Regions from separate parts of the Alkalicoccus luteus genome, predicted to be linked through region 3. Evidence: riboswitches for the same ligand, from Rfam matches in the RefSeq annotation. Region 3 holds a riboswitch; each other region holds the start of a gene.
The links. A riboswitch is a leader RNA that binds a small molecule or an ion and turns the genes downstream of it on or off. The one in region 3 is predicted to bind S-adenosylmethionine.
Positions count from the first base shown of each region.

Region 1: it holds a riboswitch for S-adenosylmethionine, as region 3 does, so the genes downstream of both, metK (methionine adenosyltransferase) here and ACSZLD_RS08075 (PLP-dependent aspartate aminotransferase family protein) in region 3, are expected to answer to the same signal.
Region 2: it holds a riboswitch for S-adenosylmethionine, as region 3 does, so the genes downstream of both, ACSZLD_RS06780 (methionine biosynthesis PLP-dependent protein) here and ACSZLD_RS08075 (PLP-dependent aspartate aminotransferase family protein) in region 3, are expected to answer to the same signal.

Region 1 is NZ_JBPZEY010000001.1:329,570-335,071, reverse strand. It holds gene ytkD (RNA deprotection pyrophosphohydrolase) at 1-441, shown strand, start outside; gene pckA (phosphoenolpyruvate carboxykinase (ATP)) at 500-2,077, opposite strand; SAM riboswitch class I at 2,299-2,417, shown strand; gene metK (methionine adenosyltransferase) at 2,549-3,760, shown strand; gene ACSZLD_RS01660 (CC/Se motif family (seleno)protein) at 4,021-4,338, shown strand; gene ACSZLD_RS01655 (tautomerase family protein) at 4,427-4,636, opposite strand; gene ACSZLD_RS01650 (gamma carbonic anhydrase) at 4,640-5,197, opposite strand; gene ACSZLD_RS01645 (alpha/beta fold hydrolase) at 5,344-5,502, shown strand, end outside.
Region 2 is NZ_JBPZEY010000004.1:101,598-107,099, reverse strand. It holds gene ACSZLD_RS06790 (class F sortase) at 1-671, opposite strand, end outside; gene ACSZLD_RS06785 (DUF4397 domain-containing protein) at 754-1,584, opposite strand; SAM riboswitch class I at 2,275-2,381, shown strand; gene ACSZLD_RS06780 (methionine biosynthesis PLP-dependent protein) at 2,493-3,617, shown strand; gene metC (cystathionine beta-lyase) at 3,621-4,787, shown strand; gene ACSZLD_RS06770 (bifunctional homocysteine S-methyltransferase/methylenetetrahydrofolate reductase) at 4,784-5,502, shown strand, end outside.
Region 3 is NZ_JBPZEY010000005.1:53,541-59,042, reverse strand. It holds gene ilvD (dihydroxy-acid dehydratase) at 1-1,005, shown strand, start outside; SAM riboswitch class I at 1,064-1,171, shown strand; SAM riboswitch class I at 1,352-1,468, shown strand; gene ACSZLD_RS08075 (PLP-dependent aspartate aminotransferase family protein) at 1,612-3,393, shown strand; gene ACSZLD_RS08070 (aliphatic sulfonate ABC transporter substrate-binding protein) at 3,460-4,443, shown strand; gene ACSZLD_RS08065 (ABC transporter permease) at 4,459-5,304, shown strand; gene ACSZLD_RS08060 (ABC transporter ATP-binding protein) at 5,318-5,502, shown strand, end outside.

The DNA of each region.
Region 1 (5,502 bases), on a different contig from region 3:
ACAGAAAACGCGCCGTTTTCAGGCGATCCAAGACATGTCTGGGTCGTATGCCGTTATCGTGACAGCTGGCTGCTGACAAGGCATCCATCCAGAGGAATCGAGTTCCCGGGCGGAAAAGTGGAGCCTGGAGAATCGGCTGACGAGGCGGCTGTGAGAGAAGTATATGAAGAGACAGGCGGACACGTTTCCACGCTTCATTATGTTGGGCAATACATGGTTGAAGGCAGAGCAGAAACGGTCATTAAGAACGTGTATTTTGCAGAAGTGGATCGACTTGAGAAAAAAGAAAGCTACTTTGAAACCGAAGGACCGCTGCTGCTGGAACGCCTTCCGCACCAGCCAAAGAAAAAAAAGAACTACAGCTTCATAATGAAAGATGAGGTGCTTCCCCTCAGTATGAAAGAAATTGAGGCGCGCTTTCTGAACGCAGCTTCCAGCTGACAGGAACACACATAAGAAGCCCGGACCGCCTGTTTGCAGCGGCCCGGGCTTCTTTGCACTATACGACTGGTCCTCCGCGGAGAATGTCAGCTGTTGTAGATGAGAATCGAGTGAAATTTGCTTTGAACTTTGCAGCAAGATCCAGCGCAGCCTGTTCATATTCGTCCAGGCTGTCCCAAACAAGTCTCGGCTGAAGCACTTCAGATGGAACCCCCGGACAGCTGGCCGGCACATCAAGCCCAAAAACAGGATCTGTAATGACAGCCGTACGGGCAAGGTCACCTTTGACAGCTGCATTCACCATAGCACGGGTAAACTTCAAATCCATCCGCCGGCCAGTGCCGCAAGGACCGCCCGTCCATCCCGTATTCACAAGGTAGACGTCCGTACGATGCTTCTTCATACGGTCGCCGAGCATTTCCGCATATGAGGCAGCCTCGCGGGGCAGGAATGGGGCACCGAAGCATGGCGAGAAAACAGGCTGCGGTACGGTGACGCCTCTTTCAGTGCCTGCCAGCTTGCTTGTGTAGCCGGACAAGAAATGATACATCGCCTGCTGAGGTGTCAGACGGCTGATTGGAGGCAGAACACCGGTTGCGTCGGCTGTAAGAAACAAAATCACATCAGGATGACCGCCGGTGCTTGGTAGCTTAGCAGACGGAACAGCTGTCAGCGGATAGGCTGCCCGCGTGTTTTCCGTCAGGGAGCCGTCGTGGAAATCCGGAGAACGATCCTCCTGCAGAACAACGTTTTCCAGTACCGATCCGAACGTAACGGCGTGATAAATCTCAGGCTCTTTCTCACGTTCCAGTCCGATACACTTTGCATAGCACCCGCCCTCAATATTGAAAATACCAGAGTCTGACCAACCGTGTTCATCATCTCCGATCAGAAGCCGGTCCGGGGCGGCAGAGAGCGTCGTTTTTCCAGTACCGGAAAGCCCGAAAAACAAGGCGGTACGGTCCTCATGATCGGCGTTGGCCGAGCAGTGCATCGGCAGCACGTTCAGTTCCGGCAGCAAATAATTCATAACAGAAAAGATCGACTTTTTCATCTCCCCTGCGTACGCGGTTCCGCCTATCAAAATCTTTCTGCGGCTGAATGAAATCATGACGAATACTTCTGACTCCGTGCCGTCTACATGGGGGTCGGCCTGAAACCCTGGGGCGGATAGGATAGTGAATGGCTCCATGGAAGCTTCGCCCTCTATTTCTTCCGGACGAAGGAACAGCTGCATGGCAAACAACTGATGCCAGGCAAGCTCATTGACGACCGTAATCGGGAGTCTGGCATTCTCATCAGCACCTGCAGCAGCTTCACGGACATAAAGCTCCGGCAGCTCGGCTAAATAAGCAAGCACCTTCTGCTCCAGCTTTTCAAAAATCTCCGGCGTTACCGGACGATTAATATCGTTCCAGTCCACATCTGTTGACGCTGCTTCCTTTACAATAAACCGATCTTTAGGAGACCGTCCCGTAAATTCACCTGTTAAGGCTCGAAATGCACCCGAGCTTGAGAGCATCCCCTCTTCTTTTCTAATGGCAGTTTCCACCAGCGCCGATACACTAAGCTGTTTTCGTACATTTTTTTGCTTCAAAACGGAAGCAAGCCGGAGATCATCGTAAATCATGCTCATCAATCATCCGCCCCCTCATCTATTAGTATGTCATATATTTTATTTATAACATACTAATTAAGGAAATCAATGGATTTGGAGAGATTTTTACAATCAAATTTGTTTACGTGTACGTACATACCTTTACAGCTGAAGTGGACAGCTTCGAACATAATGGTGACTCCTGATAGCCGGCAGTTGACATTGGGACCGATGTTGGGTATCATTCTCAAAAGCGGATACTCTTATCCCGAGCTGGCGGAGGGACAGGCCCTGCGAAGCCCGGCAACCATCACTTGAGTAAAAAAGGTGAACGGTGCCAACCTGCAGAACACATGAATCGTGTTCTGACCGATAAGAGGTGAAAGGAAACGAGACAGCCTTCTCCTCAACGGAGAAGGTTTTTTGTTTATGTAACCGGACAGCCCTCATCTGTGGGATTGATGGCTGGGAAAATGAGTGCCGTAATATTGTTCGAGGAGGATTCCTACCATGGCAGGAAAAACACGTTTGTTTACATCAGAATCAGTAACGGAAGGTCACCCGGATAAAATCTGTGATCAAATCTCAGACTCTATTCTGGATGAAATTATGACGCACGACCCGAACGCTCGGGTTGCCTGTGAAACTTCTGTTAATACCGGTTTAGTACTCGTTGCAGGTGAAATTACAACGTCTACCTATGTGGACATTCCGCGAGTTGTGCGGGAAACACTGAAGGATATCGGCTATGTACGCGCAAAATACGGCTTTGATTATGAAACATGTGCGGTATTGACGTCCATTGACGAACAGTCAGCTGATATTGCAGCCGGAGTTGACCAGGCACTGGAAGCACGTGAAGGTCAAATGACAGATGAAGAAATTGAATCGATTGGTGCAGGGGACCAAGGGCTGATGTTCGGCTATGCAGATAATCAGACGCCGGAGCTGATGCCGCTGCCGATCTCCCTTTCTCACAAGCTCGCTCGACGCTTGACAGAGGTGCGAAAAGAACAGATTGTCGACTATCTGCGACCGGATGGGAAAGTACAGGTTACAGTGGAATACGATGAGAATCAGCAGCCTTTACGGGTAGATACGATCGTCATCTCCGCACAGCATCACCCTGAAATAACGCTGGAGCAGATCAAACAGGATCTGACAGAGCACGTCATCAAACCGGTCGTCTCAGCTGATCTGCTTGATGAAGAAACGAAATACTTCATCAATCCGACAGGACGCTTCGTGATTGGTGGGCCTCAGGGAGATGCAGGCCTGACAGGACGTAAAATCATCGTTGATACGTACGGCGGCTATGCGAGACACGGCGGGGGTGCGTTCTCCGGAAAAGACGCAACGAAGGTTGACCGGTCAGCGGCTTATGCCGCACGCTATGTGGCGAAAAACATCGTCGCTTCCGGACTTGCCGATAAGTGTGAAGTGCAGCTGGCCTATGCGATCGGCGTAGCGCAGCCGGTTTCCATCGCTATCGATACGTTTGATTCCGGAAAAGTATCCGAAGACGTACTTGTCCAGGTCGTGCGGAACAACTTTGACCTCCGTCCGGCCGGCATTATTAAAATGCTGGATCTGCGCCGTCCAATTTACAAGCAAACTGCTGCCTATGGCCACTTTGGACGTACAGACATTGAACTGCCGTGGGAAAAAACGGATAAAGCAGAAACGCTGGAAGCAGAAGCGATGCAGCTCATCGGAAAATAATGAGCCGCAGAATAAAGGAATCAACGCTGCACCGATATGACGTCGGTGCAGCTTTTTTCTAATGGTGTATGAATTAAACCGCAACAATTTCGCTTGCTTATTGTGAAGACGCGAAAAGAAAAACAATCATAGATTTTCACATAAACTGCCCGTTTTAACGTACCATAAAAAAGGAAATGCGAGGGTTACAAGATACTTTGCAGGCTTACAACCGCTTGGAGCCTGCGGGTTTTCTTAGATGTAATTAGGAGGAATCAATCATGAGGATTGAAGCTGACAAGCGGACAAGAGAATGGCTGCAAAAGCAGGGAGGGACGTGCACGGTAGAAGTTTTTCCGTTTCCGGGAGAGTTCAAAAACAAGCGAATTTTCGTTGATTTTCACTGTATTCCTCAGGAGCCGTCAAAGGAAGATCATTATGCTAAATATGAGGTAGAAGGATGCACCATTTATATTCATCAGGATTTACAGCCAAAACGTGATACGATTAAACTTCATCTATCCGGAAACACAGCGTTTCAGCACTTGGAAGTGAAGGGCTTGAAACGGCTGATGACCGAGAAAACCACCACCGCCTGAAGGAGAGAGCCAGTCATGGAAATCAAATAGAGAGCTGCCGGCCTAATCAATCAGGAAACCGGCAGCTTTTTTGCGTGCGGAAACGGCTTTACGACTGCCGCTTTCGTTTTTCTGAAATTTGTTCGGCACCGAGTCCATAGTTGTCCATGTCGATCTCCTCGATGATCACCACTGTCGAAGCAGGGTTTTTCTGCAGCTTCTCTTCTAGAAGTCCGGTTACCCCCTCGATTAAATCTGCTTTTTGTTCCTTCGTTAACCCGCCGTGTTCCTTCGTTACCTTAATGTTTACATATGGCATCGTTCAATCTCCTCTCTGACTATTTCCCGGGAAATGATGGTAGCGGCTTTCCTGCATCGCTTTGTACGTGCGTCCTTTTTCCACATAACTTTCCCTAATCCGCTTCATTTCTGCCTGATCCTCTTCTGTCAAATCACGGACGACACGTGCAGGTCTTCCAAGTGCAAGCTTACCAGGGGGAATTTCAGTGCCTGGAGTTACGAGACTGCCGGCGCCGATAAAAGCCCCTTCGCGGATGACTGCTCCATCGAGAACGGTGCTTCCCATCCCAATCAGAGCGTTTTTTTCAATTATGCAAGAGTGCAGCATACATTGGTGGCCGACGGTGACGCCTTCATGAATATGCAGCGGCAGCCCTGGACTTTGATGAAGCAGGCTTTGATCCTGGATATTGACGTTTCGTTCGATGATCGTCGGAGCGACATCGCCCCTGATCACTGTATGATACCAAATGCTTGCACCATCATGAATCTTCACATCGCCAGTAATGACTGCGTTTTCGGCAATATAGGCGCCGGCATGAACGTCTGGTGTTTTTCCTTCATACGGATAATGTATCACGGCTTCCTCTCCTTCCATCATTTTCTTTATCGTACCTTACTTACAGCCGGGATGCACAGCTTCTTTGTTGACGCGGAAGTCAGAAAAAGCGAAGATGAAGAAAATACCAACTGCGGCAGCGACCGTATCAAGGAGTGACAGCAGGAATGTGGACATGGGAAACGGATCAGAATGCGGAAGGAACGGTAGTGATTGTACACGGAGCGGGGGAATATCATCGTCGCTATGATTGGCTGATCCGCCGCTTTAATGATATTGGATTCGATGTGATCATGGGGGATCTTCCCGGACAGGGCACGACACCC
Region 2 (5,502 bases), on a different contig from region 3:
TCTGTATACACGACAAGTCGTTCACGGTGGGTGCCAACATTGCGGTCAAATTCTCCAGTGCACGTAATTAAGTTTAAATTGCGCGACGCCGTGCCGCCAAAAACCTGGTCAACTGGTGCATCTTCATACGGATAACTCTCCATTGACTGTACAATAAAGGTCATCTGTTCACCGTCTTCGTCATACAAATGAATGCTGTCACCTGGCTCTAACTCTTTCAGGTCATAAAATACGGCCGGACCTTCATAGTCATCAACATGGCCTGCCAGAACCGAATTACCTTGCGCTCCTGGTTTGGCACCTCTGTTAAACCAGGCAACTGTTTCACCCTCATCCGGAACAGCCATTTGACCCTCTTCGTTCAATCCATACCCGTCCACGACCGCATCTACATCGATTGCGGGAATTTCAATGCGAACCGGTTCCATTCCGGAAGAAGTTCCACCAAGAACAGGTTGAATCGGCTCTGCCTCCTGAACGTCTTCAACTGTTTCTTCAGCTTGATTTTCTTCGGGATCGTTCTCTTCTTCGGAAACTGCATGTTCCTCAGGTTCGTTCGACTCGCTGCTGGATGCAGTTTCTGAATCTGGCGCATACTCGGCATCCGCGTCACCGGGTTCAGCCTCAACCTCTTCTGATACAGCGGGCTCCATTGGGCTCTCAGGGGACAACGAAGTTTCCGGAGAAGAGAAATTGTCCTCCCCGGAACCGGAACAGGCTCCGAGGAAGACAAGAAGACTTACCCAGTAAAGGTTACGCTTGTGGAGCAAAACGTCTGCGGAAGAATACTGCTGCAGCGAGAGCCCCTGCTGCAATTGTCAATGCAATCGGCATCAGGCTGGAAGACTGGGAAGCTCCGCCCATACCAGTTTGCGGCATATCAGATGGAGCAGCGTGTGCTTCGTCAGCGACGAGAACAACATCTAGCTCATCAGCATCTGCGCCTACTGCGTATGCAGAGTACACCATATCTGCTTCAAGCGTTGTACCGGAAAGGTCCAGAACAGCATCTTCCGTACCAGCTGCACGGATTTCCAGATCATACGTGTCTGGGTCAAGCTCGAGGTAGTCCGTTACTGCGAAGAATTCAGCACCTTCGAAAAGGGAATCTCCACCGACAAGCCCGACGTCAACAGCTGGTGCACCTGGAGACAGGTGGCCGACACGTATTTTCGTCATACCTTCTGTTACCGTGTTATCGTCAGCAAAAGCTTCAAGACGGAGGTTTTCAAGCGTGTCGACAGCAGCTACTGTGTAGTACATGCCGCCTTCGACTGTGAGTGTCTCTTCAATGACAGGATCTCCTTCGCCGCCTTCACCGGCTGGGAAAATCGCTACGTCGTGATCGCCTGCAGGAAGTTCAAGGTAGTCAGTGATATCCTGGAATGCTGCTCCTTCAACTGCTGCATCACCGTTCACATACACGTCTACTTCCGGAGCATCAGGAGAAGCATGGAATACCCTCACCATCGCGTTGTCGCCGTCATCCCCGTGACTGTCCGCAAATACAGGAGCTGCTGCGCTTCCAAACATAAGCATAGCAACGAAAACAATCATAAGCCATTTCAACTTTCTCAACCTCATCATCTCCTTGATCATTTTTGTATTGGTTGAATAACTTCTATACAATGTATGTAAAGAGATTGTTCAACCAACGTATAGACTATATATCCCGTTTGTACAAAAGGTAAACCAATAATCTGAAAACTTTTTTATGTTGCTAACAATGTCACGAAAGAAGCTGTGACGATCGTGACTATTTGGAATACGTGTCATTTAAAAAAGTTTTTATCTTCCATATAAGTAACAGTCACACAGAGATTATTTCTTTAAGGAGAACCGTTGCTTTATTGAAAAGACTCTATAAATGATTGATATCGGAATAAAGAAAGTACGCCTGCGGCACTTCCGTCCGGAAGGATCGACTCGTCACGCTCTTTTTTTCTTCAGGCCTGCGAAAAAGCTGGGAAGTTCATGCAGCTTGGTTCCTTCAATCAACCAAGGGCGTGAAATTAGTAAAATAGGATATACAGCTGAACGTGTTAGCATCATGACAACTTGTAAAGAAGGATGAATATCGTTGCAGTGCAGCAAGGACGTGCCTGAGCACATTCGTTTCTCTAAAATGTACAAAGTGAGCTAGACGCGAAAAATTTAGTCGTCATCATTCATTGACGTAAAAGACAGCGCTTCCAGCAGACTAAGTATTGCAATCGCTGCGATTTTCCCTTAGAATGAGGAATTATCACGTTAAACTAAATATTCTGACGAACTTTCTTATCAAGAGAGATGGAGGGACCGGCCCGTTGATATCTCAGCAACCAGCCTTTGGCAAGGTGCTAAATCCTGCAGTTTCCGAAACGGGGACTGTAAGATAAGAAGAAAAATCACGACACTTTCTTCTTTATCGCAGCCGGTAAAGAAGTTTTTTATATTTACAGACTCGTTACCAGACTCGTCAGTCTATAACCAGAGAAGGGAAGAGCGCAGCCATGACAGACCGGAAGTACTCACTGGAAACAAAGCTTGTACAAGCAGGGAACCGCAGCGATCAGACAACTGGAGCCGTTAATGCTCCCGTTTATTTTTCCACTGCCTACCGGCATGAAGGAATCGGCCAGTCCACCGGCTTCGATTATTCACGAACAGGAAATCCGACTCGCGCGGTGCTGGAGCAGTCCATTGCTGAGCTGGAAGGTGGCGTGAGAGGACTGGCCTGTGCATCGGGGATGGCCGCGGTACAAGTAGTCCTGTCCTTATTTGAACAGGGTGATGAAATTATTGCGACAAGCGATCTGTACGGCGGAACGTACCGTCTCTTTGAGAACGGCTGGACGAGATGGGGTATCACGTTTCATTATGCAGAGCCTGACCAGCCGGATTCCTTTGAGGCTAAAATCAACGAGCGCACGAAAGCGCTGTTTATCGAAACACCAACGAATCCGCTCATGCAGGAAGCCGATCTGGCTGTCTACGCAGCGCTTGCGAAGCGGCACGGTCTGCTTCTGATCGTGGACAATACGTTTTATACGCCGGTGATTCAGCGGCCTATAGATGAAGGGGCTGACATCGTTATTCACAGTGCCTCCAAGTATTTATCCGGACACAACGATGTCATTGCCGGGTTAATTGTCGCAGCAGATGAAAAAGTTGGAGAGGAGTTGTTCTATTATCATAACAGCATCGGAGCTGTACTTTCTCCGTTGGATTCGTGGCTCGTGATCCGCGGGATGAAAACGTTGCAGCTCCGGATGGATAAGCATACCGAAAACGCACGGATTATCGCTGACTTCCTGGAGAAGGAAGACCTCGTCACAGACGTTATTTATCCAGGAAGGGGCGGGATGCTATCCTTCCGGGTGGAGGATGAAGCGATGGTCAATCCGATCCTGCAAAACTTGTCGGTTATCTCATTCGCCGAGAGCCTCGGCGGAGTTGAGAGCCTTATGACGTATCCGGCTACGCAGACTCATGCAGATGTTCCGGAAGAAGTGCGTATGAAGCTTGGTGTCTGTAACAGGTTGCTCCGATTTTCGGTAGGCATCGAATCAGCTTCAGACCTGACAAACGATTTAAAAGCGGCATTTCAACAAGCAGCGCTGGAAAGGAAGATATAAACCATGACCCACTATTCTAAACAAACATCACTTTTGCATTCGCCTCATAAAACCGATCCGGTTACTGGTGCAGTAAGTGTGCCAGTACAACACGCTTCCACGTTTCACCAGCCTGATATTGAACAATTTGGTGACTATGATTATGCACGATCCGGCAATCCGACGCGTCAGGCTCTTGAAGAGACGATTGCCGGGCTTGAGAACGGCACTCATGGATTCGCCTTTGCTTCCGGAATGGCGGCTATTTCGACCACATTTATGCTTCTTTCCACTGGTGACCATCTGGTCATTACAGATGACGTGTACGGCGGCACCTTCCGTTTGACCACGAAGGTGCTTCATCGGCAGGGAATAGAGCATACATTTGTCGATATGACTGATCCTGAAGCAGTTAAAGCAGCGGTTAAGCCAAACACAAAAATGATTTTTATGGAAACACCGTCAAATCCGACGATGAATATTACGCCGATTCGTGAAATCGCTGAATTTGCAACAGACAACGGCATTTTGACGGCGCTTGATAATACATTTATGACGCCGGTTCTGCAGCGTCCGCTTGATCTTGGAGTCGATGTTGTACTGCACAGTGCAACTAAATTTATAGGCGGGCACAGTGACGTCGTTGCCGGACTCGCTGTCGTAAAAGATGCCGATTTGGCAGCAGAGCTGCAGTTTCTGCAGAACAGCTTCGGTGCGATTTTAGGTCCTCAGGACTGCTGGCTTGTCATGCGGGGGCTGAAAACACTGCATGCAAGAATGAGTGTGTCGGAACAGTCGGCGCATGAACTGGCAGCCTGGTTTTTAGAGCAGCCCGAAGTAGAGCACGTGTACTATCCCGGGCTCGAAACGCACCCTGGCTATGCAGTGAACAAAGAACAGTCAGAAGGAGCCGGTGCTGTTTTATCTTTCCGCCTGAAAGATAAAGAGGCCGTCCGCCGTTTCGTGGAGCACGTGGAAATTCCGGTGTTTGCAGTCAGCCTTGGTGCGGTGGAATCGATTCTTTCCTACCCGCGAACGATGTCCCACGCCGCGATGTCGGACGAAGAACGGCATGCGCGGGGCATACCGGATGGCTTGCTCCGTCTGTCCGTCGGACTGGAAAAGACAGAGGATCTGAAGCAGGATTTCGCCAACGCATTTGCTGCTGCCAGAAAGGAGGAGCAGGTATGACCCTGAAGGAAAAACTGAGTACAAGCCTCGTCATCGGTGACGGGGCCATGGGGACCCTGCTCTACCAGAAAGGAATTCAGGGCTGCTTTGAAGAGCTGAACGTATCTGATCCGGATCAGATTGAAGAAATTCACCGGCTTTACATCGAAGCTGGAGCAGATCTGATTCAAACAAATACCTACGCGGCGAATGCCTCCAAGCTGGCACGCTATCAGCTTTCCGACTGTGTGGAGGAGCTGAACCGGGCTGCTGTCACTATCGCAAGGAAAGCTGCGGCGGGTCGTGCCTATACAGTCGCAACAATTGGCGGTGTTGCGACGATGCATCAGGAAAAAACACCGCTGGACGAACGGTTATCCGTCCTGCGGGAGCAGGCGGATGTCCTGCTTGATACGGATGTGGACGGTTTTTTGTTAGAAACCTTTTATGATTTTGAGGAGCTGAAGCAGATTCTAACATATGTCCGGGCAAAGACCACACGGCCGGTCATTGCTCAAGCCACACTCGGTGATATCGGCGTGCTGCACACAGGAATGCCCCTGCAGCAGGCACTTGAAGAGCTCGAAGCACTTGGCGCTGACGTCTGTGGAATCAACTGCCGCATGGGACCTTATCATATGCTGCAGTCGCTGGAGGAGACAGCTACCTTAAGCAGGGCGGTATTGAGCGTTTATCCGAATGCAAGTCTGCCAAACGTCCGCGACGGGCGTTTTTC
Region 3 (5,502 bases):
GAAGAGGAGTGCCGCCAGGCTGGCGAACTCGTTGTCGATCTGCTCCGAAACGACATTTATCCTCGGGATATCATGACGAAAAAAGCATTTGAGAATGCAATTACGGTCGTGATGGCGCTTGGCGGCTCCACAAATGCATTTTTGCATCTGACGGCTATGGCTCACTCTGCTGGCGTAGAGCTCGATTTCGACGATTTTGAGCGTATTCGCAAGCAGGTTCCGCATATCGCAGATCTGAAGCCGAGCGGCCGTTACGTTATGCAGGACCTGTATGAAGTCGGCGGCGTGCCAGCCGTAATGAAAGAGCTGCTTGCAGCAGGCCTGCTGCACGGGGACTGCCTGACTGTAACGGGAAAGACGATGGCGGAAAATCTTGCTGAAGCGCCTGCCCTGAAAGAAGGCCAGGACGTTATCCGGCCGCTCGACAACCCATTCAAGCCGACAGGACCGCTCGTCGTGCTGAAAGGAAACCTTGCGCCGGAAGGATCCGTTGCGAAGATGTCCGGTCAGAAAATCAGCCGCTTTGAAGGAACAGCGAAAGTTTATGATTCAGAGGCAGAAGCAACGAAGGCGATTGAAGCGGGTGAAATTGTGGAACACGACGTACTTGTTATCCGCAACGTCGGTCCGAAAGGTGGACCCGGCATGCCGGAGATGCTGTCCATCACGGCGATGATCGTCGGGCGTGGACTCAATGGGAAAGTAGCGCTTATGACAGACGGCCGTTTTTCAGGAGGTTCGCACGGATTTGTCATTGGGCACATTGCGCCTGAAGCGGCAATGGGAGGTCCGATCGGTCTGCTTCAAACAGGTGACAAGGTGACCATCGACAGTGACACGCAGGAAATTAACATGCACGTCGATGAAGCAGAGCTTGCAGCACGAAAAGCGAATTGGAAGGCGCCTGAACCGCGTTACAAAACCGGCGTGCTCGCTAAATATGCGGCGCTTGTATCTTCTTCTGCCAAAGGGGCAGTTACAGATGCCGGACTCGATAAATTCTGATTCTGCTTTACAGACGGGAACGTCCCGTGATATGATACGTTCAACCAATTGAACAGATTACTTATCCAGAGTGGTGGAGGGACTGGCCCGATGAAACCCGGCAACCATCAGCGTATGCTGAAAGGTGCTACTTCCTGCAGAGAGGCGACTCTTTGGGAGATAAGTCCGTTTATTTTAACGAACTCTCCCGTGTCCTTTCTGCTAAGCAGGCAGGCCGGGAGTTTTTCTTTTTTCTGAAACCAGTTGACGGCGTATCAGAAGCCTGGTAAGATTCAAACTAATTCAATTTATCAGATTAATCAAAGTGAAAAACTCAAGATTAATCCTAACTTCATAATAACGATATCTCTTATCCAGAGAGGCGGAGGGACTGGCCCGATGAAGCCCGGCAACCATTCGGATCTGATTGACAGATTCGGGAAGGTGCCAATTCCACAGAGCATAAAGCTCTGAAAGATGAGAGAGAACAGACTGACTTCCTGTATCTCTCTATCTTTTTCAGATAGGGAGATTTTTAATTGCTTCAGGAGGGCAGAAGAAAGAGCTTTGCAAGCTTAAAACTAAGTTTTCCAATTGATTTACTTATAATAACAGGAGGAATGCATCATGAGTGAAAAATCATTTGCGACATATAATCCGGAAACGGTTATTTTACACGGAGGTCAGTCCCCTGACCCGACGACAGGGTCCCGAGCGGTACCGATTTATCAGACGACATCGTATTTGTTTCACGATACAGAGCATGCAGAGAGCCTGTTTTCCCTTGATGAGCCGGGCAACATTTACAGCCGTATCGGCAATCCAACTACGGATGTGCTCGAAAAGCGGATCGCGCTGCTAGAGGAAGGTGTGGCGGCTGTTGCTACCTCTTCCGGAATGGCTGCTATTTCGCTGTCAATTCTAAATCTCGCAAGTGCCGGTGATCATATCGTTGCGGCGACGAATTTGTACGGCGGCACGTATAACCTGTTTTCTGTTACGCTTCCGCGGTACGGGATCGATGTCACATTTGTTGACCCGCAGGAGCCGCAGCATTTTGCCGATGCGATTCAGGACAATACGAAAGCGGTTTTTGCGGAGACGATCGGCAACCCGAGCCTGCACGTGCTCGATATTGCGGCTGTCTCCGAGGTCGCACACGAAGCGGGTATTCCGCTTATCATTGACAATACGTTCGCGACGCCTTATACAGCGCGCCCGATTCAGCAGGGAGCTGACATCGTCGTTCATTCTGCGACGAAATGGATCGGCGGACACGGCACCTCCATCGGCGGACTCGTCGTGGACGGGGGCCGCTTTAACTGGCAGTCGGAGAAATTTCCGGTCTTCAATGAACCGGACCCAAGCTACAACGGCATCGTATACGCGAAAGATTTCGGCACGCTCGCCTTCAGCACGAAGCTGCGCGTACAGCTGCTCCGCGATTTTGGTTCTTGCCTGAGCCCGTTTAACGCATTTCAGCTGCTGCAGGGACTTGAGACACTGCATTTGCGTATCGTCCGTCATAACGAAAACGCATTGGAACTGGCCCGCTATCTGGAAGTTCACCCGGCAGTCGACTGGGTTTCCTATCCGGGGCTTGAGAGTCATCCCGCTCATGAAAATGCGAAGAAAGTACTCGACTATGGTGGCGGAGCGGTTGTGAATTTCGGCATCAAAGGCGGAAGGGAAGCGGGAAGCAAGCTGATAAACTCGGTTTCTCTCTGGTCTCATCTTGCGAACGTCGGCGACGCAAAAAGCCTGATCATCCATCCCGCTTCGACGACGCACCAGCAGCTTACAGGGGATGAGCTCGAAAAGACAGGCGTTTTTGAAGATCTGGTCCGCTTATCTGTCGGAATTGAAAATGCGGAGGACTTGAAAAAAGATCTCGATCACGCCTTACAGATTGCTACAGGTGAAGGAACGTCAGAAGAAAAAACGGTCATTAATGACGAAGGCGTGATTCGCTGGGCGCTGGATCGTGCAACGGTGGATGACAATGGAGCAGTTCGTCCGAAAACGATCGCCGTCGTAGGACTGAGCGGCAAAGAGTCACGGCCAAGTTACCGGCTGGCACGAAAGATGCAGCGGCTCGGGTACCGCATCATCCCGGTTAATCCGAGGGAAACCGAGATTTTAGGCGAAAAAGCATATCCGGACATCACGTCTGTACCAGGTCCGATCGACATCGTGCAAGTGTTCCGAAGTCCGGAAGCGGCGATTGAGATTGCCGAGGAAGCAGCATCGGTTCAGCCGAAAATCTTTTGGCTGCAGGAAGGTGTCATTTCCGAAAAAGCAGCCGTGATTGCGAAAGAAGCAGGTCTTGAAGTCGTCCACAATCGCTGCACCTATAAAGAAGCCCAGCGCCTGCGCGGAACCATTTCTACGTTTGCGTGCGAGCTGTAACGACACGAGAAGCAGGGAGAGGCGCCTGTACCAACTGCCAATTTACATGAAAACGGAGTGAAGGTCATGAACAACTATTGGAAACTTGGAAGCATTGCAGCAGCGGCTCTTTTCGCCGCTGGCTGCTCCTCAGAATCAGAGGCAGACGGGTCTTCACCCGATACGATTACAGTGGACTACGCGTACTACTCCCCAACAAGCCTCGTATTAAAGGAAAAGGGATTTTTGGAAGAGGCGTTCGCAGATGAAGGAACGGAAATTGACTACGTGCTGAGTCAAGGCAGCAACAACGCGCTGGAATTTTTGTCTGGCGGCAGCGTAGACTTCGGCTCTTCAGCCGGAGCGGCGGCCCTTATGGCTAAGGGCAATAACGCTCCGATCAAAAATGTGTATATTTACTCACAGCCCGAATGGACAGCGCTTGTTACGGCGGAAGACAGTGATATCGATTCGGTGGAAGACCTTGCCGGTAAGCAGGTCGCCGCGACGCTCGGAACAGATCCGTATATTTTCCTGATTCGCGCACTTGATGAAGCTGGTCTTTCCGAAGAGGATATTGAAGTCGTGCCGGTTCAGCACAACGATGGCGCGAACCTGCTCGCAAACGGAGAGGTGGATGCCTGGGCTGGACTCGATCCGCACATGGCGAGACAAGAGCTGGAAATAAACGCTGATCTGTTCCACCGTAACAAAGACTTTAATACGTACGGCTTTCTGAACGTAACGGAAGATTTTGCTGAAGCGCATCCGGAAGCTGTGGAAACGGTCATCGAAGCATACGAGGAAGCTAGACAGTGGACGCTCGACAACCCGGAAGAAACAGTGGAAATTATGGTGCAGGAGGCAGGCATCGATCCAGCAGTAGCAGAACTGCAGCTGGAGCGGAACACGTTTGATAATCCGGTGCCCGGTCAGGAGCATATCGACAGCCTAACCGCAGCAGGAGAAGTGCTGCAGAAATCAGGTAATCTGGACGATGAGCTGGAGGTGTCGGATCTGCTGGATGAGCTGATTGATCCGTCCTTTGCTGAGAATGTAATCAACGATTAACAAGGAGGAACTACGATGGCAGTAACGCATGATACAACCGCAGACAGAGCCTTGGCAGAGGTGCCGGGCCGTATAAAGAAGGAGCAGCGTGCGCTGCCGTCGTTTTTAAAAACAACCGGATTGGCCCTGTTATTCCCAGTGCTGCTGCTCCTTATCTGGGAAGGGACCGTCCGTTTTGAGCTCGTTGCTGGCCACCTGCTGCCGGCGCCCACTGAGGTTCTCGGCACGATCGGGGCCATGGCGGCAGACGGTTCGCTCTGGGGACACATCGGCATCACATTGTACCGGCTGCTCTGGGGCTTTTTCTGGGGCACGCTTGCAGCTGTGATTCTTGGCTCTGTTGTAGCGATGTCCCGTAATGCAGAAACAATGTTTGATCCGCTGATACAGGCATTCCGGGCGATCCCGTCCCTCGCCTGGGTCCCGCTCTTCATACTCTGGCTCGGTATCGGCGAGCCTTCCAAAGTGACGCTGATCGCACTTGGTGTGTTTTTCCCGGTTTATCTGAATGTCGTCGGCGGCATTCAGTCCGTGGATCGCAAATTAATTGAAGTCGGCAAAGCATACAGCCTGTCACAGTTTCAACTCGTGCGGCGCATCATTCTGCCTGCCTCGCTTCCGTCCTTTATCACCGGCCTGCGCAGCGGTCTCGGTCTCGGATGGATGTTCGTTGTGGCAGCAGAGCTTCTCGGTGCAAGTCAGGGCCTCGGCTATCTGCTAGTGTTGGGACAGAATACGCTGGCACCAAACGTGATTCTCGCGAGCATTGTCTTATTTGCGATCATGGGCAAGCTGACGGACTATGCGCTCAAAAAAATCCAGACACGCGCCCTGCATTGGCAGGACAGCCTGAAAACGTAAGGAGGATACCCGCATGAGCATACAAGTTGAACGGTTTGGACGTTCGTTTGACGGCGTTACAGCTGTAGAAGATATTTCGTTTCAGGCAGAACCGGGTGAAATCATCGGGCTGCTTGGTACATCCGGATGCGGAAAAAGTACCATTCTCCGTGGAGTAGCCGGACTGGACACCGATTACAACGGCACTATTCGCATCAG